DNA from 4 places in the Xanthomonas sp. WHRI 8932A genome. Region 4 is predicted to be linked to each of the others. Evidence: predicted binding sites of a transcription regulator. Region 4 holds the regulator's gene; each other region holds the start of a gene.

What was found. The regulator FliA, encoded in region 4, starts transcription of late flagellar genes. The targets are predictions, from matches to a motif close to TAAAGTTTNNCNNNCNNNGGCCGATAA.
Region 1: a site for FliA is predicted at 2,258-2,284, ahead of VC212_RS15650 (methyl-accepting chemotaxis protein). Genes of this name have one in related genera too.
Region 2: a site for FliA is predicted at 5,204-5,230, ahead of VC212_RS02850 (HD-GYP domain-containing protein). Genes of this name have one in related genera too.
Region 3: a site for FliA is predicted at 1,741-1,767, ahead of VC212_RS04165 (GGDEF domain-containing protein). Genes of this name have one in related genera too.

What each region holds. Positions count from the first base shown of each region.
Region 1 covers NZ_JAYGQQ010000009.1:94,600-101,836, reverse strand. The annotation lists gene VC212_RS15655 (chemotaxis protein CheW) at 1-478, opposite strand, end outside; gene VC212_RS15650 (methyl-accepting chemotaxis protein) at 490-2,148, opposite strand; gene VC212_RS15645 (DNA-3-methyladenine glycosylase) at 2,448-3,068, shown strand; gene VC212_RS15640 (DEAD/DEAH box helicase) at 3,008-7,237, opposite strand, start outside.
Region 2 covers NZ_JAYGQQ010000002.1:16,362-23,598, reverse strand. The annotation lists gene VC212_RS02870 (benzaldehyde dehydrogenase) at 1-871, opposite strand, end outside; gene VC212_RS02865 (coniferyl-alcohol dehydrogenase) at 902-1,669, opposite strand; gene VC212_RS02860 (transporter) at 1,703-2,722, opposite strand; gene VC212_RS02855 (MarR family transcriptional regulator) at 2,860-3,336, opposite strand; gene VC212_RS02850 (HD-GYP domain-containing protein) at 3,888-5,141, opposite strand; gene VC212_RS02845 (MFS transporter) at 5,292-6,602, opposite strand.
Region 3 covers NZ_JAYGQQ010000002.1:297,267-304,503, reverse strand. The annotation lists gene VC212_RS04165 (GGDEF domain-containing protein) at 1-1,510, opposite strand, end outside; gene VC212_RS04160 (DUF1615 domain-containing protein) at 2,158-3,249, shown strand; RNA gene VC212_RS04155 (sX9 sRNA) at 3,375-3,450, shown strand; partial or broken gene VC212_RS04150 (GAD-like domain-containing protein) at 3,456-4,877, opposite strand; RNA gene VC212_RS04145 (sX9 sRNA) at 5,004-5,079, shown strand; gene VC212_RS04140 (DPP IV N-terminal domain-containing protein) at 5,472-7,237, shown strand, end outside.
Region 4 covers NZ_JAYGQQ010000007.1:341,432-348,668, forward strand. The annotation lists gene VC212_RS13690 (hypothetical protein) at 225-674, shown strand; gene VC212_RS13695 (XVIPCD domain-containing protein) at 779-1,678, shown strand; gene VC212_RS13700 (chemotaxis protein CheA) at 1,909-3,564, opposite strand; gene VC212_RS13705 (protein phosphatase CheZ) at 3,567-4,193, opposite strand; gene cheY (chemotaxis response regulator CheY) at 4,193-4,585, opposite strand; gene VC212_RS13715 (RNA polymerase sigma factor FliA) at 4,621-5,388, opposite strand; gene VC212_RS13720 (MinD/ParA family protein) at 5,385-6,269, opposite strand; gene flhF (flagellar biosynthesis protein FlhF) at 6,256-7,237, opposite strand, start outside.

The DNA.
Region 1 (7,237 bases), on a different contig from region 4:
TCTCGTCCACCTGCAGCACCTGTTCCATCTCCAGCAGCACCACGAAGCGCTCGCCCACCTTGCCCATGCCACGTAGCAGGTCGCGACGGATATGCGTACCGAACGCCGGCGCCGCTTCGATATCGTCATCGGCCAGTTCGATCACCGCGTTGACGGCGTCGACCAGCACGCCGATCACCTGCGTGCCCTGCGCCTGCTCGGTGGACAGAATCACGATACAGCTACGCTTGTTGATGGCGCTGTCGGCACGCCCGAGCCGTGCCTGCAGATCCACCACCGGCACTACCGCGCCGCGCAGATTGATCACGCCGCGCACGCACGCCGGCATCGACGGCACTGGCGTCGGCGTGCGGTACTGGATGATTTCGCGAATCCCAAGAATACTGGTGGCGAAGGTTTCGCCGTCCAGCTGAAAGGTGAGGTATTGGGCGGCTGCATCGGCATCGCCCGGCATGACATCGGAAGTCTGTGCGGTCATCGATCGATCTCTCAGAAGCGAGCGAACTGGCCTTCGTCCGGGCCCTCGGACATCGCATATGCCGGCGCTGCAGTGCCACGCCAAGCGCGCGCACCTGCAACACGTGCCGGGCGTGCAGCGACCTGCTTGCCACGCTTGGGCGGCGTGCTCGCAGCGCCCTGCCCGCCCAGCCGGAAAAACGCCATGCTCTGTTGTAGCTGCTCGGCCTGCGCGCTCATTTCTTCGGCGGTGGCGGCCAGTTCTTCGGAGGCGCTGGCGTTCTGCTGGGTGGTCTGGCTCAGCTGCACCACCGCCGAGTTGATCTGGCTCACACCCGAGGATTGTTCTTCGGAAGCGGCGGAAATTTCCTGCACCAGATCCGAGGTGCGCTTGATGCTCGGCACGATGGTGTCGAGCAGGCGCCCGGCGCGGTCGGCCAGTTCGACGCTGGAACTGGCCACCTCGCCGATTTCCTGCGCGGCCACCTGGCTGCGTTCGGCAAGTTTGCGCACTTCGGCCGCCACCACCGCAAATCCCTTGCCATGCTCGCCGGCACGCGCCGCTTCGATGGCGGCATTGAGCGCGAGCAGATTGGTCTGATAGGCGATGTCGTCGATGATGCCGATCTTCTGCGCAATCTGCTTCATCGCCTGGGTGGTGGCCACCACCGCTTCGCCGCCTTCGATGGTTTCCTTCGCGGCCTGGGTGGCCATGCCGTCGGTGATGCGGGCGTTCTCGGTGTTCTGACTGATCGATGCCGTCATCTGCTCCAGCGAGGCGCTGGTCTCTTCCACGCCGGCCGCCTGTTCGCTGGCGGCCTGCGACAACGACTGCGCAGTGGCGCTGACTTCTTCGGACGCACTGGCCAGCGTCTCGGCACTGGTATTCACCTCGCCCACCACCTGCGACAACTTCTGCACCATGGTGCGCATGGCTTCGAGCAACTGCGCGGTTTCGTCGCGACCGTGTACATCGATGCGCATGGTCAGATCGCCCTCGGACAAGCCGTTGGCGACCGTGACAGCGCGACGGATCGGGCCGGTGACGCTGCGGCTGATCACCACCCCAAGCGCGGCGCCGAGCAACACACCGCCGCAAATGATGGCGATCAGCAATTTGGAACTGCGCGCATGGATGGCGCCGGTTTCTGCGTTGGCGGAGGCGGCGCTGCGCTCGCGCAGTCCGCTCAGATCGGTCATCAAGGTATCCACTTCATCCGAGCTGGCGCGCACCGCACGCGACAATGCAGCAAGTTCGGGATTGGCCTCGCGCAATGCTTCGCGATTGGCGGCTTCGATAAAGCGGCCGCGCTCATCCAGATAGGTCTGCCACGCACGATCGAACTGCGCCAGTTTGGTCTTGCCCTCTTCGGTCTGAAAGCTGCCGCGCGCACGGGTCATGTGATCGACCACCTTGGCGGTGTACTTGTCGATGTTCTGCACATGCGACTGGCGTTCTTCCGCGCTGCTGGCCAGCAACAGGTTGGCGCGTGCGCGGCCTGCGTAGATCAGATTGATGTTGGCTTCCTTGACGTTGGACAGGCCGAGCAACTCGCGCTCGTACAGCGAGGTCGACAGGTCGCTGATGCGTCCGGAGTTGGAATAGCCGACCCACCCGATGCACGCGCCGATCGCCGAGACGATCAGAAACGCCACGATCAGCCTGGTTCCGATTTTGAAGTTGCCTAACATTGGGGAGTTCTCTTTGAGTGCTGCGTGGGCTGCATGCGTTGCATGGGCAATCGACGGTGCTGCGCGTGCCGATCGCACGATGCGGACTCGTCTAACCAATCGTTGATAGCTATCGGCGCTGGCAAAACACGCTTGATATGCTTCGATCGGTACAGCGCCTATTCATGAGATTGGATATGCAGTTTTGTGACAGGTCCGGCGCTCCTGACCTGGCGCGTTCGGAAAAACCCTACCCCCGCTCCGCGGGATGTCCGGGACAGTCCGCAGAGACATCACGACTGGGCGGCTAGGCTGATGCCATGTCGCCCACGCCACTGCCCCGCGCGTTCTACGCACACGATTCGCGCAAGGTTGCGCCGCGCCTGCTCAACAAGGTGCTGGTCAGTGCCGATGGCCGGCGCGGCCGCATCACCGAGGTCGAGGCCTATTGCGGCAGCGACGATCCAGCCGCGCATTCGTTCCGTGGCATCACCCCGCGCACGCAGGTGATGTTCGGCCCACCCGGGCATCTGTATGTGTATTTCATCTATGGCATGCACTGGGCGATCAATGCAGTCTGCGGCGGTGCCCCCGGGCACGCCGTGCTGCTCCGCGCGCTGCAGCCTCTCGCTGGCGTGCAGGCCATGCAGACGGCACGCGGCGCGGCACCGGCCAAGGCACTGACCACCGGCCCCGGCCGTCTGGCGCAGGCATTCGGCGTCACTGCAGCCGACAACGGACTGGACCTGACCGATGCTGGCGCACGTCTATGGATCGAAGACGATGGCACTCCGCCGCCGGCGGTTGCGCTCGCGACGCCGCGCATCGGCATCCGCAAGGCCGTCGACCAGCCATGGCGCTGGGTGGTGCCCGACAGCGCCTATTTGTCGCGCCCGCTCCCGCGCGTGACCGGCACGCGTGCGGCGCTGCCAGGCGACTGAGCCAGCCATTGCTGCATCGGCGTCTGCTCGGCCGCACCTGGCCCGCGTTGCAGAAGGCGCAAGGCCTGCTCGGTGTGTTCGGCGGTGAGGTCCTGCAGCGGTTGGAAGCGATCGGCCGCCCACACCGCCATCGGCACGCCGTCCAGCGATGCGACGCGATTGCCCGGCACGCGCGCCACGCGCTCGCCAGGCAGAATGCTACCCAACAGATTGCTGGGGTCGCTTGCGCTCACGCACACCCAGCGCTGCTGCGGAGCCTGGGCGCGCACGCGGCGCAGGGCCGCGATCGCATCCGGCAAGGCGAACTGCTCGCCAGACAGACCGGCGATGAAACGGCCGCCGCGGATTTCGCCGCGCGCTTCCAGGCGTTGATACATGCGCAGTAGTTCGCGCCAGGGCGGCAACCACGCCGCCTCGCGCTCAAGCAAGCGCCAGCACACCACGCCGTAGCGGCGCAGCAGCGTGCGCGCGACGTGCTCAAGCATCTCTTGATGCCGCTCGCCGGCTTCGGCCAGCGGTAGCTCGGCAAGCGCACGCACCGGCGCCCATCGCCCGGCATCGCGTATGCCCAGAGCAGTGGCACGACGCCGCTGCCGCGAGAGCGCCGACGGCCGCTTGGAGGCCGGCACCAGCAGCGCGCGCAGCCCGGCATAACTGTCGCAATGCGCACGGCCACGCATCACCAGTTCGCTCAGGGCGTCTTCCAGCTCGGTGCTCATCAGGTGCGCGGCATCGGAAATCTCGTCGAAGAACAACGCACCCTGCTGCTGCAGGACCTCCACCACACGCTGCGCGCGCGACCCCAGCGGTGCATCGTCGACCGCACGTGCCAAGCCACTCCAGCGCTGCGCGTCACGGCGCGGCAGCAGCACGATTGGGGTCGCCCGCAATGCGGCGCCGCTACGTCCACCGCCCGGCCGCAAGCGCGCCCACACGGTGCGTCCGGCGGTGCATAAATCATCCAGCCAGGCGGGTTGATAGTCGCGCACACGCGCCGGCAGCACTTCGCTTTCCCACAGCACGGCTGGCGCTTCGAAGCCTTCCAGTTGCCCGACAACCCCCGCCAATGCGTCCGGTCCGGCAACCCGGCTCTCGCTGTCCACATGCTGCCACTCGAACAGAAAGCGCGCGTAATCGCGCTGCGACACTGGCTCGATCTCGCGCCGCAAGCGCCCCAGCGTGTAGCGATGGATGCGCGCCAGCAAATGGCGTTCGCACCATTCTTCCGACGGCGCGTGCGCACTGAATTGACCGGCCATGACATAGCCTTCGCGCTGCAATGCCAGCAATGCCAGCGCGATCTCGTCTTCGGGCAAGCGCAATGCACTGGCCAAGGCCGACACTTGCGCCGGGCCCACTGCCGACAAGCGCCCGCGCAACAATTCGCGCACCGCCCAGTCGCGCTCCCAGTCGGTCACACCGCAGTCGGCCGGCGCTTTCAATGGCGGCTGCGCCGAGGCGTGCGGATACAACGGCATGAACCAATCGATCCGCTCGGCGCTGATCCACAGTGCCGGCGCGCCGTCCATCACCAGGCAACTGGCGCGGCCATCGGCGGCGAGTGCCGTCAACCACGGCTGCCACTGCGCACCGGCCATTTCATCGACCGGCAGCACGCCCAGCCCGACCAGGGCCTCGTGCATCTCTTCGGCATCGCGGGGCTGCGGCCAGGCTTCCTCACGCACCGACGCGATGGCCTGTGGGTCCAAGCGCCCCAGGTCGTCGCTGTTCTGCGGGGTGTAACGACGGCTTTGCACCGCCTGGGTGCGGCGCTCTTCCAGCGGCGCATCGTCCAGAAATGCGTACGGACGCGCATTCAAGGCTTCGGACGCCAGCGGTGACGGCGCAGCCAGATCGCGCGCCACCAGGGTGATGGCACCCGATTCCAGCCCGCGCAGCACCTGCAACCAGCCTTCGCTGTCCATCGCCTGATGCAGGCAATCGTCCAGCGTTTGCGTCACCAACGGATGATCCGGCACCTCGCGCTCGCCAACCAGATTCTCCGCACAGGCCACCTGATCCGGGAACACGGTCGCCAACAGGTCTTCGGATTTCATCCGCTGCAGCTGCGGCGCCACCTTGTTGCCACCGGTGAAACGCGGCAGCGCCATTGCGTTGGTCGCATTCCAGCGCCAACGCACGCCGAACAGCGGCGCATCCAGCAGCGCCTGGATCAGCACATGCTCGGCCGACGACGAATGCAGATAACGGCCAACCTCTTCCAGCGCAAAACTGTGACTGGTAGACAGCGACAACACGATCGCGTCTTCTGTCGCTGCGGCCTGCAATTCAAAATTGAAGGTGCGGCAGAAGCGCTTGCGCAATGCCAGCCCCCATGCGCGATTGATGCGGCTGCCGTAAGGCGAGTGGATCACCAATTGCGTGCCGCCGCTGGCATCGAAAAACCGTTCCATCACCAAACACTGCTGCGTGGGCATGGCGCCCAGCGCCGCGCAGGCATGCGCCAGATAGTCCAGCAGTTGCTGCGCCGCTTCTGCAGAGCAGCCCAGCGTGCTGCATAGCCAATCACGTGCTGCCTGATGCAGTGCTTTGTCGAGTCGGGCCGCAATCTCGCCGCGCAGGCGCGACACCGCTGCTGACAGCTCGTCGCTGCGGCCAGGCGCTTCGCCCAGCCAGAACGGGATATTCGGCGGCGCGCCCTTGGCATCTTCTACCCGCACGCGCCCGGCATCCACGCGCAGGATGCGGTAGCTGGCATTGCCGAGTTGGAACACGTCGCCGGTGAGGCTTTCGACCGCAAAATCTTCGTTCACCGTGCCGATCTTTTCGGCCTGCGGCTCCAGCACCACGCTGTAATCGCCGGTTTCGGGAATGGTGCCGCCGGAAGTCAGCGCGGTCATGCGCGCACCGCGGCGCGCATGCAGCCGCCGATGCACCGCATCGCGATGCAGATACCCGGCACGCGGGCCAAGCCGGGTACTGAAGCCCTCGCACAGCATGCGCACCACGCTATCGAAGGTGGCACGGCTCAACTGGGCGAACGGCCACGCGCGCCGCATCAGCGCAAACAGCGCATCTTCGTCCCAGTCCTCGCAGGCTGCTTCGGCCACGATCTGCTGCGCAAGCACATCCACCGGCGCCAATGGGATACGCAGCACATCCAGTTCGCCGCGCCGGATGCTGTCCAGCAACGCCGCGCATTCGACCAACTCGTCGCGGGTCTGTGGAAACAGCCGCGCCTTCGGCGTGCCGCCGACCTTGTGACCGGAGCGGCCGGCACGCTGCAGGAAGGTGGCGATCGAGCGCGGCGAGCCGAGCTGGCACACCAGATCCACATCACCGATATCCAGGCCCAGCTCCAGCGAGGCGGTGGCCACCAGCACGGTGAGTTCGCCCGCCTTGAGCCGCTGTTCGGCCAGCAGACGCGTCTCGCGCGACAGACTGCCGTGATGCGCGGCAACGCGTTGCTTGCCCAACAGATCGCCCAGATGCCGCGCCGCACGCTCGGCCATGCGCCGCGTGTTGACGAACACCAGCGTGGTGCGATGTTGCTGCGCAAGCATGGCCACGTCGGCATAGACCTGCAGCCATTGGTCGTTGGACATCACCACGCTCAACGGTGTGGGCGGCAGCGCCAACGCCAGATCGCGCTCCCGCGTGTAGCCGATATCGACGATCTCGCAGGGCTGTGGCACGCCGTCTTCGCCAACGCCGACCAGAAACTGCGCCACGGTGTCGATGGGTTTCTGCGTTGCCGACAAGCCGACCCGCGTGATCGGTTGATCGGCCAGTCGCTGCAGCCGCTCCAGGGTCAGGCTCAGATGGCTGCCACGTTTGTCCGCCGCCACCGCATGGATTTCATCGACGATCACCGTGCGCACATGCCGCAACGCACTGCGCCCGGATGCCGAGCCCAGCAGCACGTACAACGACTCCGGCGTGGTCACCAGGATATGCGGCGGCACGCGCCGCGCCTGAGCCCGCTCGCGTTGTGGCGTGTCGCCAGTACGGACCGCCGTGCGCACCGCCACGTCCGGCAGGCCTTCGGCGGCCAGGGCCGCACGGATGCCTTGCAACGGCGCTTCCAGATTGAGATGGATGTCGTTGGAGAGCGCCTTCAGGGGCGACACATACACCACCCGCGTTTGGTCAGGCAGCGCACCGCCGTTGTCCAGGCCGTCGCGGATCAGCGCATCGATCGCCGCAAA
Region 2 (7,237 bases), on a different contig from region 4:
CCTGATGCAGGTAAGCACCAAAGGCAATCGCCGATGCAGCGCGGTCTAGATCCGCGTCGTCGAGCACAATCACTGCGTTGTTGCCGCCGAGTTCCAGCGCCACCTTTTTCAAATGTCGCCCGGCAATTTCGCCGATGCGGCGGCCGGCGGCAGTGGAGCCGGTAAAGGCGATCATCGGAACATCAGGCGCTTCCACCAACGCCTGACCGATCTGCGCATCGCCGTGCAGCACATGCAGCAAGCCCTTCGGCAGGCCCGCTTCTTCCAGTACCTGCGCAATGATCACACCACCGGTGTACGGCGTGCGCGGGTCGGGTTTGAGGATGACCGCATTGCCCATCGCCAATGCCGGTGCAACCGAGCGCAGCGACAGAATCAGCGGAAAGTTGAACGGGGAAATCACCGCCACCACGCCCAACGGCAGATGACGGGCAAGGCTGAGCTGGCCCGCGCCGGTCGGCAGCACCTGCCCAACCGCCTGCAACGGCAGGCCGGCGGACTGCTGGTAGAACACCACTGCTTCATCGACTTCGCGCTGCGCCTTGGGCAGGATGCCGCCGGTTTCGCGTGCGATCAGCAACGCGGCTTCGGCACTGCGTGCCTGCATCACCTGTGCAGCGCGATGGAAGATCGCAGCACGCTCGCGTGGCGCGGTAGCGGCCCAGGCGCGCTGCGCCTGTTTGGCCTGTGCCACAGCGGCGGCAACATCGGCCAGATCGGCCTTGCTCACCTCGTGCAACAAACCGCCGGTGGCCGGCTCATAGATCGGCAACGCGCCGCCGTGGCCGGGCACCCAATCGCCATTGAAGATACAGCCGTGCCAAGCGGGTGTCGCGGTCGCAGCGACCGCTGCGCTGGGAAGAGCATTCATGGTCTAGCTCCTGCTAAAACAGTGGGGGAATTACAGCGTGGTGGATGCCAGGCCGCCATCGACCGGCAGGGTGATGCCGTTGATCCAGCGCGCGGCATCGGATGCGAGAAACACGATGGCCTCGGCCACTTCGTCGGCATACGCAGGGCGTGTCATGCGCTTGGCGTCTTCCTTGACGCGCTCTTCGCCCAGCATGGCGGCGAAATCGCCAAGGATCGGCGTAAACACCGGCCCGGGCGAGACGTTGTTGACACGCACGCCGCGCTCGGCAAACCACGGCCGCGATTGCAGCAAGGTCCACACGATCAGGGCTTCCTTGAAATACTGATAGCAGGTGTCGTGCGCCACCGGATGCGCGGCCAGCCATGCGGTGCCGGCGTCGAAACTGTCGGTAGCGGCCAGTTGCTTGTGCAGGTCCAGCCGCTGCGGCCATTCTGCGCCCAGGATCGACGCGACATTGATGATGCTGCCGCCGGCCACGATGCGCGGCAGCAGGGCCTGGCTCAGATGCCGCAGGCCCAGGTAATTGACGCGTGCCACCACATCCAGCGGTGCGGTGCCCGGCACGCCGGCCACGTTGGCCAGGGCATCGATCTTCTCCGGCAGCGCGCGCACCAGCGCATCGATGGAGGCCGTATCGCCCAGGTCGGCCTGATGGAAGCCATGCAGGGTCATCTGCACCGGAGTGCGATCGACACCGATCACCGTGGCGCCATGGAACCGCGCAAGCCGTGCGACCTCTGCGCCGATACCCGACGCCACACCGGTCACCACGATCGTCTTGTTTTGCAAATTCATTGCCACCCTCCGTAGGAGCCAGCTGCGCCGGCACTAGAACACATGGACGTACTGCAGGTTGACGTTGTTGCCGGAAGCCGCGTTTCTGACTTTCACCGGCAGATAAAGATTGGCGAACAGGATGTTGTCGGCATCGAACCGCCACACACCGCCCGGGCCGGCGTAGAACACACGCTGGCGGCTGTCGGGCACGCGCTGGCCATTGGTGCGGTTATCGCGAAATTGCGTGAGGTAATACGCGTTGATGCCGAATCGCACATCCGGCACCACTTCCCAGGAGGTGGCGAAATTGATCCAGCCCGCGTCGCCAGCCTGGCCGTTGCGGAAGGCAAACCCGTCGGGCAGGTTGGGCCGGCGCTCGCTGCGAAAGTTATAGACGTAGTTGAAGCGTGCGCTGATTTCCCACTTGGGCGTGGGCAGCACCGTCACTGCGTAATTGGGGATCAGCGACCAATAGCCCGAGCCCTGGTTGAGATCGCGGTCGCGGTCGAACTTGCCGATCGGTGCCACCGCGTTGAATTCGAAACGCTGCGAGAACACCGGCCGCCCGTCGCGCATTACCGGCAGCATCTGCACATACGGGCCGAAGGTCAGATCGCCCACGCCGGCGCCGTTGTCGCGCAAGGTGGCGATGCTGTTGCGACCGAACGAGGCATCCAGATTCACCAGCGGCAGTAGCGTGTTGAAGCCCACTACGCCACCGAACAATTTGTAAGGCGTGACGTACGCGATCTGCGTCAGCAGCAGCGTCGAGTCGATGCGCGGGTTGTCGAACACCGGCACATCGTCGCCACGCGCGTCCTTCACCGAATCCAGCGAGGTCTGGCGCAGGTAGGTGATCACCGCCCAGCCGGGTGTGGTGCGGGTAAAACCATCTAGAAAACTCGTCCCGCCGGTGTTGAGGCCATTGGTCAACGCCATGCTCTGCGGCACGCCCTGCGCCAGCGCCGCCCCGCTCGCAAACAGCCCCACGATGCCGAGCGCTGCACGCACCCGCCACATTGCCTTTACAGCCACGCCACGCACCACCGAGGGTCGAATCACGACGCACATCTCCAGCGTTGGAAGAAAACAGCGGGCGTGCCACCTGGCACGCGGTCAGGCAGGGGCGATCCCCGCGCTGCGCACAGCACGTGCCATCAAGACGTTGGTGAGATCACGCCGCCCGGCAACGGGCTGGCGCAGAAGACTTACAGCGTGTCGAGCCGATCCAGGCGATCGAGCGCGCGCAGCAGCGGCGCCTCGCTGGTACCGAGTACGGCACTGAGCTGCTGTTCCATGCGCAGCACTTCGGCTTCGGCATCGGTCAGCAGGGTGACGCCGGCCGGCGTCAATGACAGATGCTGCATGCGCCGGTCCTGACGCCCGCGCACCTGACGCAGCAGACGGCGCTTGACCAGGCGCGCCACCACGATGGCCAGATTCGGAGCCGAGACATGCAACACGTCGCCGATCTGGCGCTGATTGATGCCCGGATTGCCGTCCACCAGCATCAGTAGGGAAAAATCGACCGGCTTCAGATCGAAGGCGGCAACGCACTCCTGGAACATCCGCCGCACCAGCAGTTCGGTGCGGGTGATGCGATAGCCCAGCAGTCGCAGCAGACGCGCCTGGTCCACCGCAGTGATGGCATCGGGCAACGGTGCAGCAGTGGCAGTAGCGGGCATGACGGTTCTCGCGACAAAGGCAGCGGGCGGAGCGGTACGCGCCATGCGCCCGGTCCGCAACGCCGATCCCCGGCGTGCAGCGCATTGTAGACGCGGCCAGGCCTGCCGATGTGGACATGCAGGCTGCCGGTACGTGCGATATCTGCGCACGCGTCCGTGCGTCTGCCGCACCGCTCTTCCACGCATGCGCCTGCCATCGGTACAGCAGCGCTGCGATGTGCGGGGGACGGCGGTGATCCAGGCACGGCTTGGACATGAGATCCGGTCGGCAAGTGATTGCGTTCCGGAATAGTTATTGATCATAACTACATTGCCAAGCTGCAGCGCAGCATGGTCGCGCTCGCTAGTCCGCGGACGGGTGCTGGGTGCTGGGTGCTGGGTGCTTGGTGCTGGGAAGGCGGGAAGGCGGGAAGGCAAGTACCGCTCGCAGGCGAGCCAGCCGCGATGGCTGCCACGGCGTTATCGCCGCAGCCCACTGTCGAGATCACCGACGGCCGCGCCCGCCCACGCGGCACATGCAACGCCCGGCAAGGCAGCGCTGCGCAGCGCGCTTACGGCAGCCAGAGTTTCTCGAGATCGCGGAAGCCCCAGTCGGTCGGGCTTTCCATCTGCGCAATGCGGTCCTGGCAGTCGGGCCGCGACAGGTCGATGTCCTGCACCAGCACGTGACTGCGCAACTTGGCCGAATAGAACACGCGCACCTTGGGCTTGAGCAGCGCGTCCGGGGTCTGTTCGATCACCACGGCCAACTTTTGCGATTCCAGCCGCACCAGCGAGCCGACCGGATAAATGCCCAGCCGGCGCACGAACGCCTGAAAGATCGCCGGGTCGAAGTGACCCTTCCACGACGCCATCTGCTTGAGCGATTCGGCCGGGTCCCAGGCGCGTTTATAGGGGCGGTCGGAACTGATGGCGTCGTACACATCGCACACCGCGCCCATCCGCGACATCAGCGAGATGTCTTCGCCGACCAGGCAGTTGGGGTATCCGCTGCCATCCATCTTTTCGTGATGATGCAGCGCAATTTCCAGCACCACCGCGTTCTGCACGCCGCCGGCCATCAGCAGGCGATGCCCATCCAGCGGATGCTGGCGCATCACTTCCATCTCGTCGTTGGTAAGCCGGCCGGGCTTGTTGAGAATATCCAACGGCGTCACCGCCTTGCCCATGTCGTGCAGCAGGCCGCCCATCGCCGCTTCCACCACCTGCGCCTCGGGCAGACCGAGCTGCCGCGCCAGCCCGCTCATCAGCCCGGCCACGGCCATCGAATGCAGATAGGTGTAGTCGTCGGCGGTCTTGAGCCGCGCCACGCTGATCAAGGCCTGCGGATGACGCAGTACCGAATCGTTGATGGCTTCCACCAGCGGCATGGCCGCCTCGGTGTCGACGGTGCGCCCCAGCCGCACGTCGCGAAACATCGCTTCCACCATGTCGCGGCCGTCTTCAAAAATACGCCGCGCCCGCACCACCTCGGCTTCGATCCCGACCTGCGCGGTGACGCTGTTGGTCCGTGCACTGCGCGCGGTGGACGCCGGCTCCGGCGGTTCTGGCTCCGGTTCCGGCGTGGGCGGCGGCGATGGCGTCTGGCCCGTCTCCTGCTCGTCGACCGTCGCGCCGGTGTCCACATCCAGGCCGCGGGCGGTGTCGATCACCAGTTGCTCGATCCGACTGCCGTGAATCTTGTCCACGTCGTCGGAATCGACCAGAAAGGACGTTTTCCAGAACGGATGGTGCACCCACGCGCCCAGCAGCTTGTAGACATACATGCCGGGACGGAGTTGGTCGGAGTCGATGGTTCTGAGCATGCCGGCGCTGGTCTGCACAATATCCACGGAAGAGTCCGCCACGGGCTTGGCGGTCTCCGGAGTTATCGGCACCGGTCGCGATTTCTTTGGTCTACGAACGTAACCGCAGCCGCCACACCAGCCGGCATTGGGCACCGCAAGCTGAGCAGTTCAGCGCTCCGGCAAGCGCATCGCCACCACCGCAGCAGCGGCCAATAGCAACGGCACGCCACAGGCCAGATACAACATGGCCGGCGACCAACCGGCATCCAGCAGCACCCCGGCGCACAGCGGCGAGGCAATGGCGCCCAGACGCCCGATCCCGATCGACCAGCCCATGCCGGTGGAGCGCACCGCCGCGGTAAAGACCACCGGCGCCACCGCATACAGCCCACCCATCGCCGCCGTCAGGGCCGCACCGGTCAGCAACGCGGTGACAAATGCCCAACTCAGCACCGTGCTGCTCAACCCGAACGCGACCATCCCGATCGCCACCAGCACCAGTGCGCCGGCGGTGAGCCGCGACAAGCGCCCGCGCAGGGCCAGCCAACTGAATAACGTGCCGCCCACAATGCCACCCAGGTTCAGCAGCACCCCGCCGGTAAGGCCCTCGGCAGCCGACAGGCCGGCGGTCACCAGCAGCTTGGGCGTCCAGCTGAGCACGAAGTAGAACGCGAACATCAGCAGGAAGAACGCCAGCGCGATCAGCAGCGATTGCCGCCGCAGCTTACCCACGAACAAGGCCGCATACCCCTGCGCCTGCCCTGCCGCCTGCGCAGGTGGCAGCGGCAACTGCGGATGCGGCGCCATCCCCATGCGTGCCAGCACCGCATTGAAGCGTGCATGCGCGTGGGGCGGCCGGCGGGCGATCAAAAAGTCCAGCGATTCGGGCAAAAAGGCCAGCACCAGCGGCACGCAGAGCAGCGAGCCGAGCGCACCGAGCCAGAACACCGATGGCCAGGACCAGTGCTGCACCAGCAGCGCGGCGATCGCGCCCCCGATCGTCGCCCCGACCGGGTAGCCGGTGGCCTGCAGCACCGTCGCCGTACTGCGCCAGCGTGCGGTGGAATATTCGGCAGCGGTCACCGCCACGCAGGCCAGCATGCCGCCGATCCCGACCCCGGTGAATGCCCTCAGCGCGCCCAGCTGCCACACATCGCCCGCCAGCGCAGACGCGCCCATGCCGACGGTCAGGATGGCCAGACACACCAGGATCAGCGCACGGCGGCCGATGCGGTCTGCCAACGGCGCCAGCAATAGCGAGCCCACCGCCATGCCGACCAGCCCGGCACTGAACAGCGCCCCCAGCAGCTTGCCCGACAGCTGCCAGTCGGCCGACACGTGCGGAGCGGTGAATGCCATCGCCATCACGTCGAAGCCGTCGAGCATCGTCAGCAGCACGCACACCGCCACGGCCCTCCACTGGAACGGCGTCATGCGCTCCAGGACAAAGTGCGTGGAAGTTGGGGTGCTTTGGAGCATTGGCGTGTCCTGTGAGATGAGGCGTGCTGGTCTAGTGTCGCTGCAGGACGTGCGGTATCGCGGCGTGTCTTGTGCGCCGTGCTACGCCACGTGGCCGCCAACTGGAAAAACGGGTACGTGTGGCAGACCGCGATCAACGCGTGGCAACCGCATGCACGCTAGGCCGATTGCAGGTGGTGTTCAAGACCGATTACCGCAGTGTTGTGCGCTTATCGGACGGCCGGCGAACCGGACTTCGCTTGCGCAGCGATGCGTTCGGGTGTGCTCTCTGCGTTGCCGGCTGCTCCTTCAGGTACGGCGCGCGCCTGGCGATCAGATCTGGCGCGGCCGCAGCGTTCGCCTCCGCAGCGTTATCTCGTTAGCTGTGCGAGATCGCCTTCGACGAGCGTGTGCGGTGCTTGTACGCAGCGTTGCGACAACTTGCGCAATGCACTTCGTCGGCGAATATCACGGCGACAACGCTCCATGCGGCTTGGAGCGCCTAACAAACCCGCTCAAACAGCCGTCAGGTGGGTGCGGACAGCGCGTGCATAACCGGAGCGTACGAGTCGGCAATACCGATTCCGAGCAGCGGCCCTGCCCGGCCGGTGGCCGCGCCGTAGTTTGTTATCTGCTCCTTGTCATGCATGCATCAT
Region 3 (7,237 bases), on a different contig from region 4:
CCAGGTCGATCAACGCCAGCATGCAGGGCGTGTGGGTGCGCAGGGCATGGTCGATCTGTTGCTGCGCTTCGGCGCGGATGGCGCGTCGGTTCGGTAGGCCGGTGAGTTCATCGCGCATGGCCAGCCGCGAGAGTTGTCGGCGATGGCGTGCGACAAACGCCAGCACGATCAACGCGCCCACCAGCAGCAGACACGCAGCGCATAGCGCGATCCACAAGGCGCGCTGTCCGGCTTCGCGCGCCTGCAATGCCAGCTGCGCGGTTTCGCTGCGTCGGCGCAACTCGGCATTTTCCGCCTCGCGCCGCGCGTCTTCATAGCGGGCCTGCAGCCGCAGCATCACCGTGTCGCGCTGGCGGTCAAGGTTCTGCGCGCGCAGCGCGTTGGCGCGCTGCAGCTCCTGGTAGGCCTCGGCATAACGCCCTTCCACCGCCAGTGCCTGGGCGATGGCATCGACCAGCTCCGCCCGCCCGCTCAAGGTGAGGTTCGGGTCGTCGGCCGCTTTGGCCGCGATGATCGCGCTGCCCAGGCTGGACGACTGCAGCGCGGTCAGGGCCTGCAACAGGATGGCGTGGCAGGCAGCCACCCGGCCGATATTGCCCTGCGCCTGCATCAACGGCAGCGCCTCGCGCGCCATCGCCAGCGCCGCTGCGGCATCGCCAGTCTTGATCAAGGCTTCGCTGGCGCTGGTCAACGCTGCCGCCACGCCGGCCTGATCGCCCAGCTCGCGGCTGAGCGCCAGCGCGCGCCGGAAGTGCAGCAATGCGGCGGCGGGTTGCTGCAGTGCCAGCGTGGCACCGTATTCGTATTCGATCAGGCTGCGCTGAAAGCGCGCTGGTTGGTCGTGCAGGCGCGCCAGGGCGCGCTGCAGGTAATCCTGCGCATCGTTGTCGTCGGCCACGCGGCCTGCGACGCGGCTGGCCAACGACCCCAGCTGGGTCAGGCCATCCAGCTCAACGCTGAGCAGGTGTTCGCGCACGGCGCATTGGTAGCTGGTCTGCGCGGCGCTCCAGGCCTCGTCGCTGCTGCCGGAGGCCAGCATGCTCCACATGTCGACCGCTTCGATTTCGCACAACAGATCGCTGCGCCGTAGTGCGCGCGCCTGCTGACGTAAGCCATTCAGCCGCGCCACCATGCTGCGATTGGGGTTTTCGCGCACGTCGCTGAGCGCCTGCACGATGTCCAGCCACAACTGCGCCTGCGCCACATTGCCATGCAATTGGTCCAGCAGGCCGTGGGCCTCGGTGAGCGCGGCCTGGCGCGCCTCGCTGTCTTCCAGCGAGATCAACACGCGCGACTGCGCCAACAGCGCCCAGAACTGCGCATCGCGGTCGCCATCGACGCGGGCCTGTTGCAGCGCACGCTGGGACATCTGCAACGCCCGCATCGGGTCGTCGATCGTGGCCAATTCGATGGTTTTCCAGGGTTGCGGCTGTGCCCAGGCCACGACGCCGAACGACAACAACAAGCACGCAGCGAGCAGGCGGCGCCAGACCATCGCAGGCATGCTCATTGGCGTATCACGGGGAGGGTGGACCACACTGCATGCGCACGCTCTCCACGGCACTGCACCTGACCTGGCCGGGGCTAGCTGTTTGCTGCGGCATCTGAAGACACTCCCGTGGTCGGACAGCGGTGGAATCGCGTGAGCTGCGCGGCAATGCGCGCGCTCGATGTCGTACGGCTGCAAGGGTGACCGGAGGACACGGCAGACGCCGTGATCGCTTTTGATGGTCGAGCCCGTTATCGGCCGGGATGCGCAAGTCTTGAATCCGCTGGATGACGCAGTTGGGCGCGCGGGGTGGCCGGCAGGCCGAGCGGGCAGGCGTTCGGCGCCCGGGATGCAACGGCGTTGCGAGTGGGCGCGCTGTTGGTTTGCGACGCGCACTCCCAGGTCGCCGTCCTGCCAGCGCTGCGTGCCTGCAAGCGCTGCGTGGGCCGCAGTGGATGCGGGACGAGCGCTTGGGATCGATACGGGCTTGCTACCGCACGCGATGCCGATGCCACACCCGGCGCCACGATCGGGCGGCCACGGTCTGACGACAATGGCCACGCCACAGCGCGCGGCCATTGTCGCTTGGCAGCCACATGACGGACGCCACGGCGCGGCCACGTAAACTCCGGCACGGCAGCTGCCGCCCCTGATCGTCTGGAGACGCCGTGACCTTGCCCCTGCCCCGCCTGCTCACCCTGATCGCCATCGCGCTGCTGTCGGCATGTGCCACCCAGGCGCCGCGTGCGCCGCAGCGCTCGCCGGAGGCGGTCAAGGCCGATATCGCACGGCGCCTGCCGGCCAACCTGCCCGATCGCAGCGGCTGGGCCAACGATGTGTATGTCGCGCTCTCGTCGCAGGCACTGGACACCAGCGCCGAGCACATCTGCGCCGTGCTGGCGGTGACCGAGCAGGAGTCGACCTACCAGGCCAATCCCGCGGTGCCCAACCTGGGCAAGATCTCGCGCGCGGAAATCGACCGCCGCGCCAGCGCACACCACATCCCGGCTTTCATGGTCGATGCCGCCCTGCGCATCACCTCGCCGGATGGCCGCAGTTACGCCACCCGTATCGCCGCGGCGCGTACCGAGCAGGAACTGAGCCGCATCTTCGAAGACTTCACCGGCAGCGTGCCGCTGGGCGCGCGCCTGTTCGACGGGCTCAACCCAGTGCATACCGCCGGGCCGATGCAGGTGAGCATCGCCTTTGCCGAACAACATGCCGCGCGCTACCCGTATCCGCCCGACAGCTCGGTCCGCCACGAGGTGTTCAGCCGCCGTGGCGGGCTATGGTTCGGCACCACCCATCTGCTGGGCTACCCCACAACCTACGATGCGCTGCTGTATCGCTTTGCCGACTTCAACGCCGGTTGGTATGCCAGCCGCAATGCCGCGTTTCAGGCCGCACTGAGCAAGGCCAGCGGCATCGCGCTCGCACTGGACGGCGACCTGCTCACGCCTGGCGCCAGCCTGGAGTCACCCGGCGGCACCGAGCGCGCGGTGCGCTCGCTGGGCAGCCAGCTGGCGCTGAGCGACCGCCAGATCCGCAGTGCGCTGGAAGCCGGCAACACACCGGAGTTCGAACAAAGCGCGCTGTATCGCCAGGTGTTCGCACTTGCCGATCGCAGCGCCGGCAAGGCCTTGCCGCGCGCGGTGCTGCCGGGCATCACCCTGGATAGCCCCAAGATCACCCGCACGCTCACCACCGCCTGGTTTGCGCAGCGGGTCAACGAGCGCTGGACGCGCTGCATGAGCAAGTAAGCGACTGGTTTGCCGCGCTGCGCGCAATGCCTGCGCTGCGCACCGGCATCTCATTCCCCACTTAGAGCAGCTAACAAAACTACTGTGCAGCCGCCAGGCGGGCGCGGCCGGTGCTCGGAATCCTCATGTACCACCCGTACACTCCGGTTCCTCCGCGCCGTCCACACCCACCTGACGACTGCTCGCTACGTTTTGTTAGCCGCTCTTAGGCGACTGCTCAACACATCGCCGACAACAGGACCATCTTCCACCTTGCCATCTCTACCGCGTTGATAGTTGATGCCGACCCGACAGGCTGCAGGGTGCATCTCCCAGACCCAGCCATACAGGGCGCGCCCCGTGTCTGGCGGCGAGCGCAGCGGCATGTTCATGCGCAGCCCATCGTCCTGGCCTCGGTCCAGTGTGCACATGACGGTGCCGGCGCCGTCGTCTTCAGCGTCGGGGTCGACGTCGTCCACATGGGTGATGGTGGCGATGATTGCTTCGGCATTCACCCGTTGCTGTAACGCGCGTGGAAGGTCGGCAAGCGGCGGCGCAGCGCGTCCATCGGATGGCTCCTCGACAAATGCATCACTCAACCTCACCTTGCGAAAGTAGTACTCGCTGCGGCCCAGCGTGTTCGAGCCATCCATGGCCGTTGCCATGTCTGCCAGTTCGCCGCTACGCAACAGAAACATGTCGGTACCCGAGCGCATGACCACCAGCTGCGCGTCGTTGGCATCGCTACCACTGGAGTCGGGCCGCAACCGGATGTCCAGCGTCACCTGTTCGTCGCCCATCTCGGTCTGCGTCACTTCATAGCGGCCCGCATACGCACGCACATCGGTGCGTGCAAGACTGCGATGATCGATTTTCCAGAACAGCAGGCGATACTGGCCGTTGGGCTCGAGCGCCAGCATGCGATGCCAATCGATATACGACGACAGGTACACGCCGTGCAGGTCGTTGCCGGACTGTGGCTCGTTGAATAGGCCCTCGAACATGGAGCGCTGCGCTGCGGGCAATGCCTCACCATTGGTCCTCGCTGCATCGGCAACGGTTGCAGGGCCGTCGACGGCATCGCGAAGTCGGGTGTGCAGCGCCAACGCATCGACCTTTTGGACCCGCAACATCTGCATCGAAAACAGCATCTGATCGATCTCGTAGACCTCGCCCGCAGCCAGTGCGCCGCACTCTTTGCGCGCGGCGGCGAGCAGGGCCGATGGGATCAGGGAGTCGCAGAATTCCGCCTCGCACAGGGACTGGTTGAAGAAGTCGTCCAGGCTCCAGCTCAGGTCAGCGGCGGCTTTGGAGACCGGGTCCAGGTAGACCACGTCTTCGTCGGTGGCGGTCAGCTTGCGGTAGTACAGCAGCGCGCCGAAGGGGGTGAGCGCGATCGGAATACGCCGCACCGCATCGGGTGGCGAGACGATCCAGCGATCCAGCACCGGTTGCCATTGCCGGGGGTCGATCAGCGCGAACTGCATGTTCCCGTAGTGCCCCAGCCCTTCTTGACGCCACAGCTCAATTAGACTGGCAGGCAGCAGCGGCGCATAGGCGGCAATCAGATCCGCCGGGGCCGGCTGCGTCTTGCGCGGCGGGTGCGCCTTGATAAAGCGGGACAGTGCCAAGCGGCGGAACCATGACATCAGACGGCCTCCAGTCAACGTTGCGTGCGGTCAGTAAGAGCAGCGAACAAAACGACTGTGCTCACCGCCAGACGGGCGCGGCCGGTGCTCGGTGCTCGGTGCTCGGTGCTCGGTGCTCGGTGCTGCATGGTCCACTCGTACACTCCGGTTCCTCCGCGCCATCCGCACCCACCTGACGACTGCTCGCTACGTTTTGTTAGCCGCTCTAAACCCAGATCGTGCGGCATGATCCTGTGTGGACGACGAGAAGCGTAGTGCATAGCGTGACAGTCCCGTCGTCAGTGGCTGGCCGATCACCGGCGTGCGTGCGGTCCACGGGTGTGATCTGCCTCGGTGGCATCGAGCTCGACGAACCTCATCGGTCACGCTGTGCCGGTGCCGGTGCCGGGCCGGACGATCCGCTCGGCAACCGCTCGATCACAGGTCCGCCCCGCGTCGGTCACGCCCACTCGGTTGCCGAAACGCGTGCGGCCTGCCACCGTCGACAACGGCGCAGACACGACTTCTGGCAGAGGCACCCGGCCCACGTGGCGGGTAGCATCGGACGGTCGCGCCGACCGCATTGCGCGCTCCTTTCGTCCCGGAGAGTCCTACATGCCCACCCCGTTGCCGATGCGGCAGCTGTTCGCCGCCCTCGCCCTGGCCGTCCTGCCGGTCATCGCCAGTGCGCAGGCACCCAGCGTCACCGAGGCCGACTATGCGCGCGCCGAACGTCTGATCGGCTACCTCACTCAGCCATTGGTCGATCACACGGCCTCACGCATCGACTGGCTGGACGCCACCCACCTGGTCTATGTCGACCACGATGCCAAGGGCGACCGGCTGCTGCAGCTGGATACCGCCACCGGCAAGACCGCACCGATCTTCAAACAGTCCGCGCTGGTCGCTTCGCTTAATACGCTATTGAAGACCGGCGACAAACCGCTCAAGGCCGACACCTTCGCGCCGGTGGTCAAGGTCACCGCCGATGGTCGTTACCGCCTCAATGCGCGCGATACCGCCGTGGTCTGCGATGTGCGTGCGCGGTGCAGCAAGCTGTACGCCAAGGACAAACCGGAACCTGGCGTCTTGTCGCCAGACAAGCGCAGTGAAGCCTTCATTCGCGACTGGAACCTGTGGGTACGCGATCTGGCCAGCGGCCAGGAAACCCAGCTCACCCGCGATGGCGTGGAAAATTTCGGCTACGCCACCGACAACGCCGGCTGGCAGCACAGCGATCGCGCCATCGTGGCGTGGTCGCCGGACTCGCGCAAAATAGCGACATTCCAGCAGGACCAGCGCAAGACCGGCGACATGTACCTGGTCAGCACCAAGCTCGGTCACCCCGAGCTGCAGGCATGGAAATACCCGCTGGCCGGCGACAAAGACGTGACCATGATCGAGCGCGTCATCATCGATGTGCCATCGCGCAGCATGGTGCGTTTGAAGATGCCGCCGGACCAACACCGCTCCACCTTGTGCGATGACGTCAGCTGCGACGGTGCCTGGGACGATGCGAAATGGGCACCCGACGGCAAGACGCTGGCATTCGCCTCCACCTCGCGCTTCCACAAGCAGACCTGGTTCCGTATTGCCGATGCCGCCACCGGCGAGGTCCGCACCGCGTTCGACGAAACCGCCAAGACCTATTACGAAAGTGGGCAGGTGGCCGCCAACTGGGCGTATCTGCCGGGCAGCGATGAAGCGGTGTGGTTTTCCGAACGCAGCGATTGGGGTCAGCTGTTTCTCTACGACCTGCGCACCGGCAAGCCCAAGCACGCCATCACCACTGGCGAAGGCAACGTCACCGAGCTGTTGCGCGTAGACCCGGCGACACGCACCGCCTGGTTCATGGCAGTCGGCCGTTCGCCGGGCGTGGACCCGTATTACCAGCAGCTGTGGAAGGTGAGCCTGGATGGCGGCGCGCCGGTATTGCTGACGCCGGAAGTGGCCGACCACAGCGTCGTGCTATCGCCCGACGGCGCGCGCTTTGTCGATACCTATTCCACTTCGCTGACGCCACCGGTCACGCTGCTGCGCGATGCCGCCGACGGCCGCAGCATCAGCACGATAGCCACTGCCGACATCACCCGCCTCAAGGCCGCCGGCTGGGTGCCACCGGAGCCGATCACGGTCAAGGCGCGCGATGGCAAGACCACGCTGTACGGGTTGATGTTCAAGCCCAGCAACTTCGACGCCAGCCGCACGTATCCGGTCATCGATTACATCTACCCCGGCCCGCAGACTGGCTCGGTCCGCGATCGCCGCTTCTATGCCGGCCATGGCGACAATCAATCGCTGGCCGAACTCGGTTTCATCGTCATCGCTATCGACGGCATGGGCACGCCGTGGCGCTCCAAGAGCTTCCACGACACCTGGTA
Region 4 (7,237 bases):
ACTGCAGCACCAACACTCATTGGAGAAAGGCCGTGCCCCTTGCAAACGATCGAATGCGCTTTGCACTCACGGCATTGATTACCTGTCTGATCGCTGGCTGCAGCATGCAACCGCCGCCTGCAAACGTGCCTATCGCAAAGGAGCAGATAGAGATGAGAACGGTCGTCCCGTTGGTACGGAGCTTGACCCCACATGATCGTGGGCCTACAGAGCTGGAATTCGATGTGCCCGCACTGCCCGACGACGCGACTCCGCCCGTTTTCATCGGTGTGCGGATCACCGGTGTCGATCCAACTGCCGTCTCCCAAAGTGCTGACAGGCTGATTAGCGCTGGTGTTTCGGCCGAGCTCCACTTGGAGCGTATTGAACCATCCGGTCCGGTCGCCGTGGAATTGCAGCGTAGTCAGCGTGTGGGAGTAGGTCAGCAGGCGTCCATTCCCTTGTCAGCTGATGGTATGGCGCCTGGTCTGTTCGCTTTTGATGCGGACGGTACGACGCTGCAGGACGCCGGTTTGTCTACTGAGCAGACCGCGTCCAGGGAGTTGGCGTTCGGCTATAGCAATGCTGTCCAGCCAGGCCGTTATCGGCTCAAACTGCGCTTTGATCAGAACGCCGAGGCGCTGGTTGCGGCTAATGCGCAACTTCTTGTCGCTTACACCTACAAAGGAAAGTGAGGGGAATGAGCATGGATGATCATGAAAAGCGCTATGCAGTCACTGTCTACGTCGCTGCCGCAGGTACGCCGTTGATAGCCGGAGGCACATCCTTTGGTGGTCATATGTACTACTCGATTGACGACGGAACGACTGTCAAAAGTTATGGGTTCTCGCCTATCAAGCATGGCGAGGCTAGCGGGCCAGGAAAAGTTTCGTTCAATGATGTCGACACCTATCAAAAACCTTATTACTCACGCACGATGGAGATCGATAAGGCACAGTATGAAAAGCTGGAGGCCTTCGGCGCGGCCCCTGCTAAGCACGGATTCAATATGGAATATCACGGTGCTAAAAACAGTTGCATCGACTTCACATGGGATGCGCTCAATCATGCTGGACTGCACCGGAAGACAAAAGATGGAGTTGATAAAGGATTTGAGGGGGATATCAGACCCGTAGAAAACGTAGATGATATCAAGAGCATTCCTGCTCCTATGCCTAAAAGTGAGTTGAATGAGGAGCACAACAATCCGAAGCCCAAGCAGGAACTTTGGCAGAAGGTGATTGGCGAGGCGCGGTCGCCCGGTGAGCAGGTATCTCCGCTACAGGAAGCAGCGCAGGTTGCGAGACTTCCAACAGATCCGCTGTATCGCCAAGCAGAAGAGGCCGTTCGCCGCCTTGAGCAGGGTCTCGGTCGGGAGTACGACGACAACAGCGCCCGGCTGGCAGCAAGCAGCGCACATCTGGCCAAAGAAAACGGACTGTCGCGGATCGATCATGTCGTGCTGAGCGAGAACACCAAGTCCGTACAGCAGGGCGAGAATGTTTTCGTTGTAGAAGGTGCGTTGAGCGATCCCGCTCACAAGATGGCGCATATGAAGACGAGTGATGCGATTGCGCAGCCCGTCGAGCAATCCTTGGCGCAATTGCAGGCCTTGGGCGAAACGCAGCGCCAACAGCAATCCCAGCAGCAGGAGCAACAGCGAGAGCAGTCGATTGCGCCTCAACACCGGATGGTGTGAGGGCTAGTGAAGTAACGGTTCCGAAATAACGGTTCCAGTTTCACTTCCACGGCAGCCTGGCCGTCGCCAAACCATCGCGCCCATGCCTGCGCGCGTAGCGGCATAGATCGGCAGCGATGCTGCTAGTGAAACGACAACGGCCGCAGTACGCGGCCGTTGTCGTTAGATCAGGCAGCCAGGATCGTCTTCCCGATTCCCGATTCCCGATTCCCGATTCCCGATTCCAAAGATCAATGATCGCTGGAGCGCAATCCATCCACATCCAGGATCAGCGCCATTCGGCCGTCGCCGATGAGGGTGGCGCCGGCATAGCCGGGCAGGCCGCGCAGGGCGCGGGGGAGGGGCTTGATCACTACTTCCTCGCGGCCGCGGACCTGATCCACCACCAGGCCGAAGCGGGTTTCGCCGGCCTGCAGCAGCACCACGGTCAGCAGCGGCGGTTGATCGGCGGGCACGCCCAGCCAGCGGCGCAGGTCGATCAGCGGCAACGTGTGCGATCGGCGGTCCAGCACGGCGCGGCCGTCGAACCAGCCCAGCGAGGTCTGCGGTGCGTGCAGCACTTCGACCACGCGCGCCAGCGGCAGGGCGTACACCGCTTCGCCGGCCTGCACCAATAGCGTGGGCAGGATGGCCAGGGTCAACGGCACGCGAATCATGAAGCGGCTGCCACGGCCCAGTTCGGACTGGATCTGGATCTGCCCGCTCAACTCGCGGATACGCGACTGCACCACGTCCATGCCGACGCCGCGGCCGGAGATATCGGTGACTTCGGCCTTGGTCGAAAAGCCCGGCATGAAGATCAGATGCAGACACTCGTCGGTGCTCAGACGCGCAGCTGCTTCGGCATCGATCAGGCCCTTGTTGCGGGCGATTTCACGCAGACGTTCCGGGTCGATGCCGGCGCCGTCGTCCTGGATTTCGATGCTGACGTAGTCGCCTTCCTGCTGCGCAGACAGGCGCACATGGCCGCTGCGTGGTTTGCCAGTGGCTTCGCGCAATGCCGGCGATTCGATGCCGTGGTCGATCGCATTGCGCACCAGATGCACCAGCGGGTCGGCCAAGGCTTCGACCAGATTACGATCGAGCTCGGTTTCGGCGCCGACCAGTTCCAGCTCAACTTCCTTAGACAGGGTGCGCGCAACGTCGCGGGCCACCTTGGGGAAGCGCGAGAACACCTTGCTCACCGGCTGCATGCGGGTGCGCATGACCGCGGTCTGTAGGCGGGCGGTGGCGATATCCAGCACGCTGACCGCGCGGTCGAGTTCTTCATCGCGCAGACGGGTGCGCAAGGTCTTCAACCGGTTACGCGAGAGCACCAGTTCGCCGATCAGATTGACGATGGCGTCCAGGCGCTTGGTATCCACGCGCACGGTCTGTTCGGCTTCGGCGCCACCCTTGGCGCCAGCTTTCGGTGCGGCCTTGGCGCCCGGCGCCGGCGCGGCATGGCCGTCGTCGTGCGCAGGCGCCGCAGCTGCGGCCTTGGGCGCGGCCTTGACCGCCGGCGGTCCGCTCTTGGCATCGAACTGTGCGATCAGCGACGGCGGTGCATGCGGCACGGGTTCGCCCGAGCCCATTGCATCCAGCATGGCCTGCAGATAATCCAGCGACTGCTGCGCGGCATCGAAGTGATGCGCCTGCAGCACTGCCTGGCCCGAGCGCGCCATGCCGAGGGTTTCTTCGGCGGCGTGGCACAGCTCCACCATGGGCTTGATCGCCAGAAAGCCGGCGCCGCCCTTGAGCGTGTGGAAGCCGCGGAACACCGCGTTGAGCTGGTCGGCTTCGTCTGGCGCCTGTTCCAGCGACACCAGCTGTTCGCCGAGGCGATCCAGGATTTCCTGGGCCTCGACGATGAAATCGGCAGCAATATCGTCTGGAACAGCACTCATGGTTACAACCCCAATCCGGACAGCAAATCGTCGGCGTCGTCTTGCGACACCGCGTGACGGTCCAGGCCCTTGACCGCAGGACCGGCAAGACCGCCGTCGTCTTTCTTCGGCTCGGTGCTCTTGGGCGGCAGGCCCAGCGCGCCGAAGCCTTCATGCACGCGGCGCACGATCCCGGCCACGCGGCGAATGATCTGCCCGCTGAGGTCCTGGTAGCTCTGCGCCAGCGACAGCTCGGTGAGGTTGTGGCGCATCTGGTCCATCAGCGCGCCCTGGTCCTGATTCAGACCGCCGTCGCGCAGCTTGTTGGCCAGCTCGCGGCATTCTTCGACCAGATCCAGGGTGCGATGGCTGGCCTTTTCGGTCATTTCCACCACGTGGTCCAGGCGCGAGCAGGCATCGTCCAGTTCGCCGGCTTCTTCGGGCACGGTGGGCAGCTCGCCCAGCGCCTGCCCAAGTTCGCGCGCGAGCCGGCTCAGGCCCTGCATCATCGGACGCGTGCGCAGGGCGGCGAGGTGATCGACCTCGCGCTTCCACGCAGCTTCGTCACCGCTTTCCAGTGCATCAAGCGCACCTTGCAGACGCTCGATCAACGCAGCGCGTTCGGCATTCGTCTCCACGGTGGCGTTCATCAGGCGGTCGCCGCCAGACGTTCGAACACCTTGCCCAGCTTTTCTTCCAGCGTCTGCGCGGTGAACGGCTTGATGATGTAGCCGTTGACGCCGCACTGCGCCGCTTCGATGATCTGCTCGCGCTTGGCTTCGGCGGTCACCATCATCACCGGCAGGTGCTTGAGCTTGGCGTCGGCGCGGATGTTGCGCAGCAGGTCGATGCCGGTCATGCCGGGCATGTTCCAGTCCGTCACCACGAAATCGAACGGGCCAGAGCGCAATGCAGCCAGCGCGCTGTTGCCGTCTTCGGCCTCTGCGGTATTGGTGAAGCCGAGATCTGCCAACAGATTCTTGACGATACGTCGCATCGTCGAGAAGTCGTCCACGATCAGGATCCGCATGTTCTTATTCACATCAAGCTCCTAACACGAAAAAATACGCGAAAAAATTAGTCGTCAATTTCGACACCGGCGTCGGCCAGTTCGAAGACTTTGAGGCGGCCGCGCAAACGCACTACGGCCTGGCCATGGATCTGGCAGACGCGCGACTCGCTGACACCGAGCACAGCGCCGATTTCCTTCAGGTTCAATTCCTGTTCGTAGTACAGCGACAGCACCAGCTGCTCGCGCTCTGGCAACTGGCCGATGGCCTTGCCCAGCTCGCGGCCGAATTCGCCACGCTCCATCATCTGCTGCGGGTTGGGGCCACCCTTGGCGGTGGTGTCCAGCTCGCCGTGATCTTCGATGCGCGATTCTAGGCTCAGCACCTGGCCGCGTGCGGCGTCTTCCATCAGGCGCAGGTAATCGGGCAACGGCATTTCCATCGCGGCGGCCACTTCGGTGGCGGCGGCGGCGCGGCCGGTGTTCTGCTCGATCTTGCGCACTGCGGCGGCAGCGTCGCGGGCACGGCGGTGCACCGAACGCGGCACCCAGTCGCCACGGCGAATCTCGTCGATCATCGAGCCGCGGATACGGATCGACGCATAGGTTTCGAACGAGGCGCCCTGGTCGGAGTCGTAACTGCGCGATGCTTCGATCAGGCCGATCATGCCGGCCTGGATCAGGTCGTCCACTTCCACGCTGGCCGGCAGACGCGCCGCCAGATGGTGGGCGATGCGGCGGACCAGATCGGCGTGCTGGGTCACCACGTCGTTGGCGTTATTGCGCTGCACGGCGCGGTACTGCGCGGTGGCCGTGGTTGCGGTAGCAGTGCTCATGCGGCCACTCCCCGTTGGATGATGCGTTCGACAAAGAACTCGACGTTGCCGCGCGGCACGGTGGGAGCCTGCCAGCGCGAGGTACGGCGTGCGATTTCGGCAATGGCCTGCGCCGACGGACTGGCGGGGTAGGCCTTGATGACGGGTTGCTGACGCTGTACCGACAGGCGCAACCAGTCGTCCTGCGGCACGTGGCCGAGATAGTTCAGCGACACATCGCCGAGGAATTTTTCGCAGACGCGCGAGAGCTTGTCGTACAGCAGGCGGCCTTCGTTGGGGTCGCGCACCATGTTGGCGATGATCTGCAGGCGGTCCACGCCGCGTTCGCGCGAGAGCACCTTGATCAGCGCGTAGGCGTCGGTGATCGAGGCCGGCTCGTCGCAGACCACCACCACGGTGTCCTGAGCGGCCTGGCAGAAGGTCAGCACGCTGTCGGTGATGCCGGCGGCGGTGTCGATGACCATCACGTCCAGGTCGCGTTCCAGTTCGGAGAACACATTGACCAGGCCGATGTGCTGGGCCGGAGCCAGTTCCGCCATGTGGCGGCGACCGGAGGCGGCCGGCACCACCAACACGCCGCCCGGGCCTTCGATGATCACTTCATCGAGCGTGCAGCGGCCGGCGATCAGGTCGGCCAGGGTGAACTTGGGCGAGAGTCCCAAGACCACATCCAGGTTGGCCAGGCCAAGGTCGGCATCCAGCAGCAGCGTGCGTTTGCCCATGTCGGCAAGCGCCACGGCCAGGTTGGCGGAGATGTTGGTTTTGCCCACGCCGCCCTTGCCACCGGTCACGGCAATCGTGCGCACCGGGCCCAAAGGCTCGGGACGGGTCGCCGTCAGGGGGAAGGCGTTGGTCAGCTTTGCGTATTCACGCGACTGCATGGTTGTGCTCCGGAGTACAGGGCTTATCGGCAGCGCGCCGTAAATCTTCAAGACGAAGAACGAGACTGGCGGCATTGGCGCGGTGCAGGTCGTCGGGGACCCGCTGTCCGTCAGTCACCCAGGTGATGGGCAGTTGGTGGTCGACCACCACCGACAAGGCGCTGCCGAAGCGGCCGGTCTCGTCGAGTTTGGTCAGCACCACGCCTTGGGGTTTGGCGTGGGCGAAGCGGCGCACGACCTCGTCGAGGTCGGCAAAATGGGAGTTGGCGGGCAGCACCAGCAGCGAGGTGACCTGCTGGGCGGCGCGCAGCCAGTTGAGCTGGGCAGCCAGGGCGCGGTCGCGCTGGCCCATGCCGGCGGTGTCGATCAGCACCAGCTTGTAGTCGCGCAGGCGATCCAGCAGCGCGAGCAGGCTTTCGGCGCTGTCGGCCTCGTGCACGGCGATGCCGAGCTGGCGGCCGTAGCTGTGCAGCTGCTCGCGGCCACCGACGCGCAAGGTGTCGGTGGTGACCAGGGCCACGTCGCGCGGGGCGTGCTGGGCGGCGAAGCGCTGCGCCAGCTTGGCGATGGTGGTGGTCTTGCCGGCACCGGTGGGGCCGACCAGGGCGATCACGCCGCCGCGTTCCAGCGGGTCGATCGGAGCCACCGGCAGACGCTTGGACAGCAGGCCCAGCATCAGTCCGCGGCCGCGGTGCAATTCGGTATCGGCCGGGATCTGCATGGCGACATCGCGGGTCAGGCCGGCATCGAAGCCGTAGTCGTCCATCAGCTCCAGCGCCTGCGCACGCACCGGGGAGCCACGCAGGCGCTCGTCGGTGAGGCGGTTCATTTCGCGCTCGATCATCTGACGCATCAGCGCCAGTTCGCCACGCAGCTGCTTGAGTTCTTCGTCGTTCTGCGGGACCGGCGCGGCGGCCACCGGCACCGCGGCCAGCGCGGCGGGGGCGACGACGATCGGCGGCAATGCG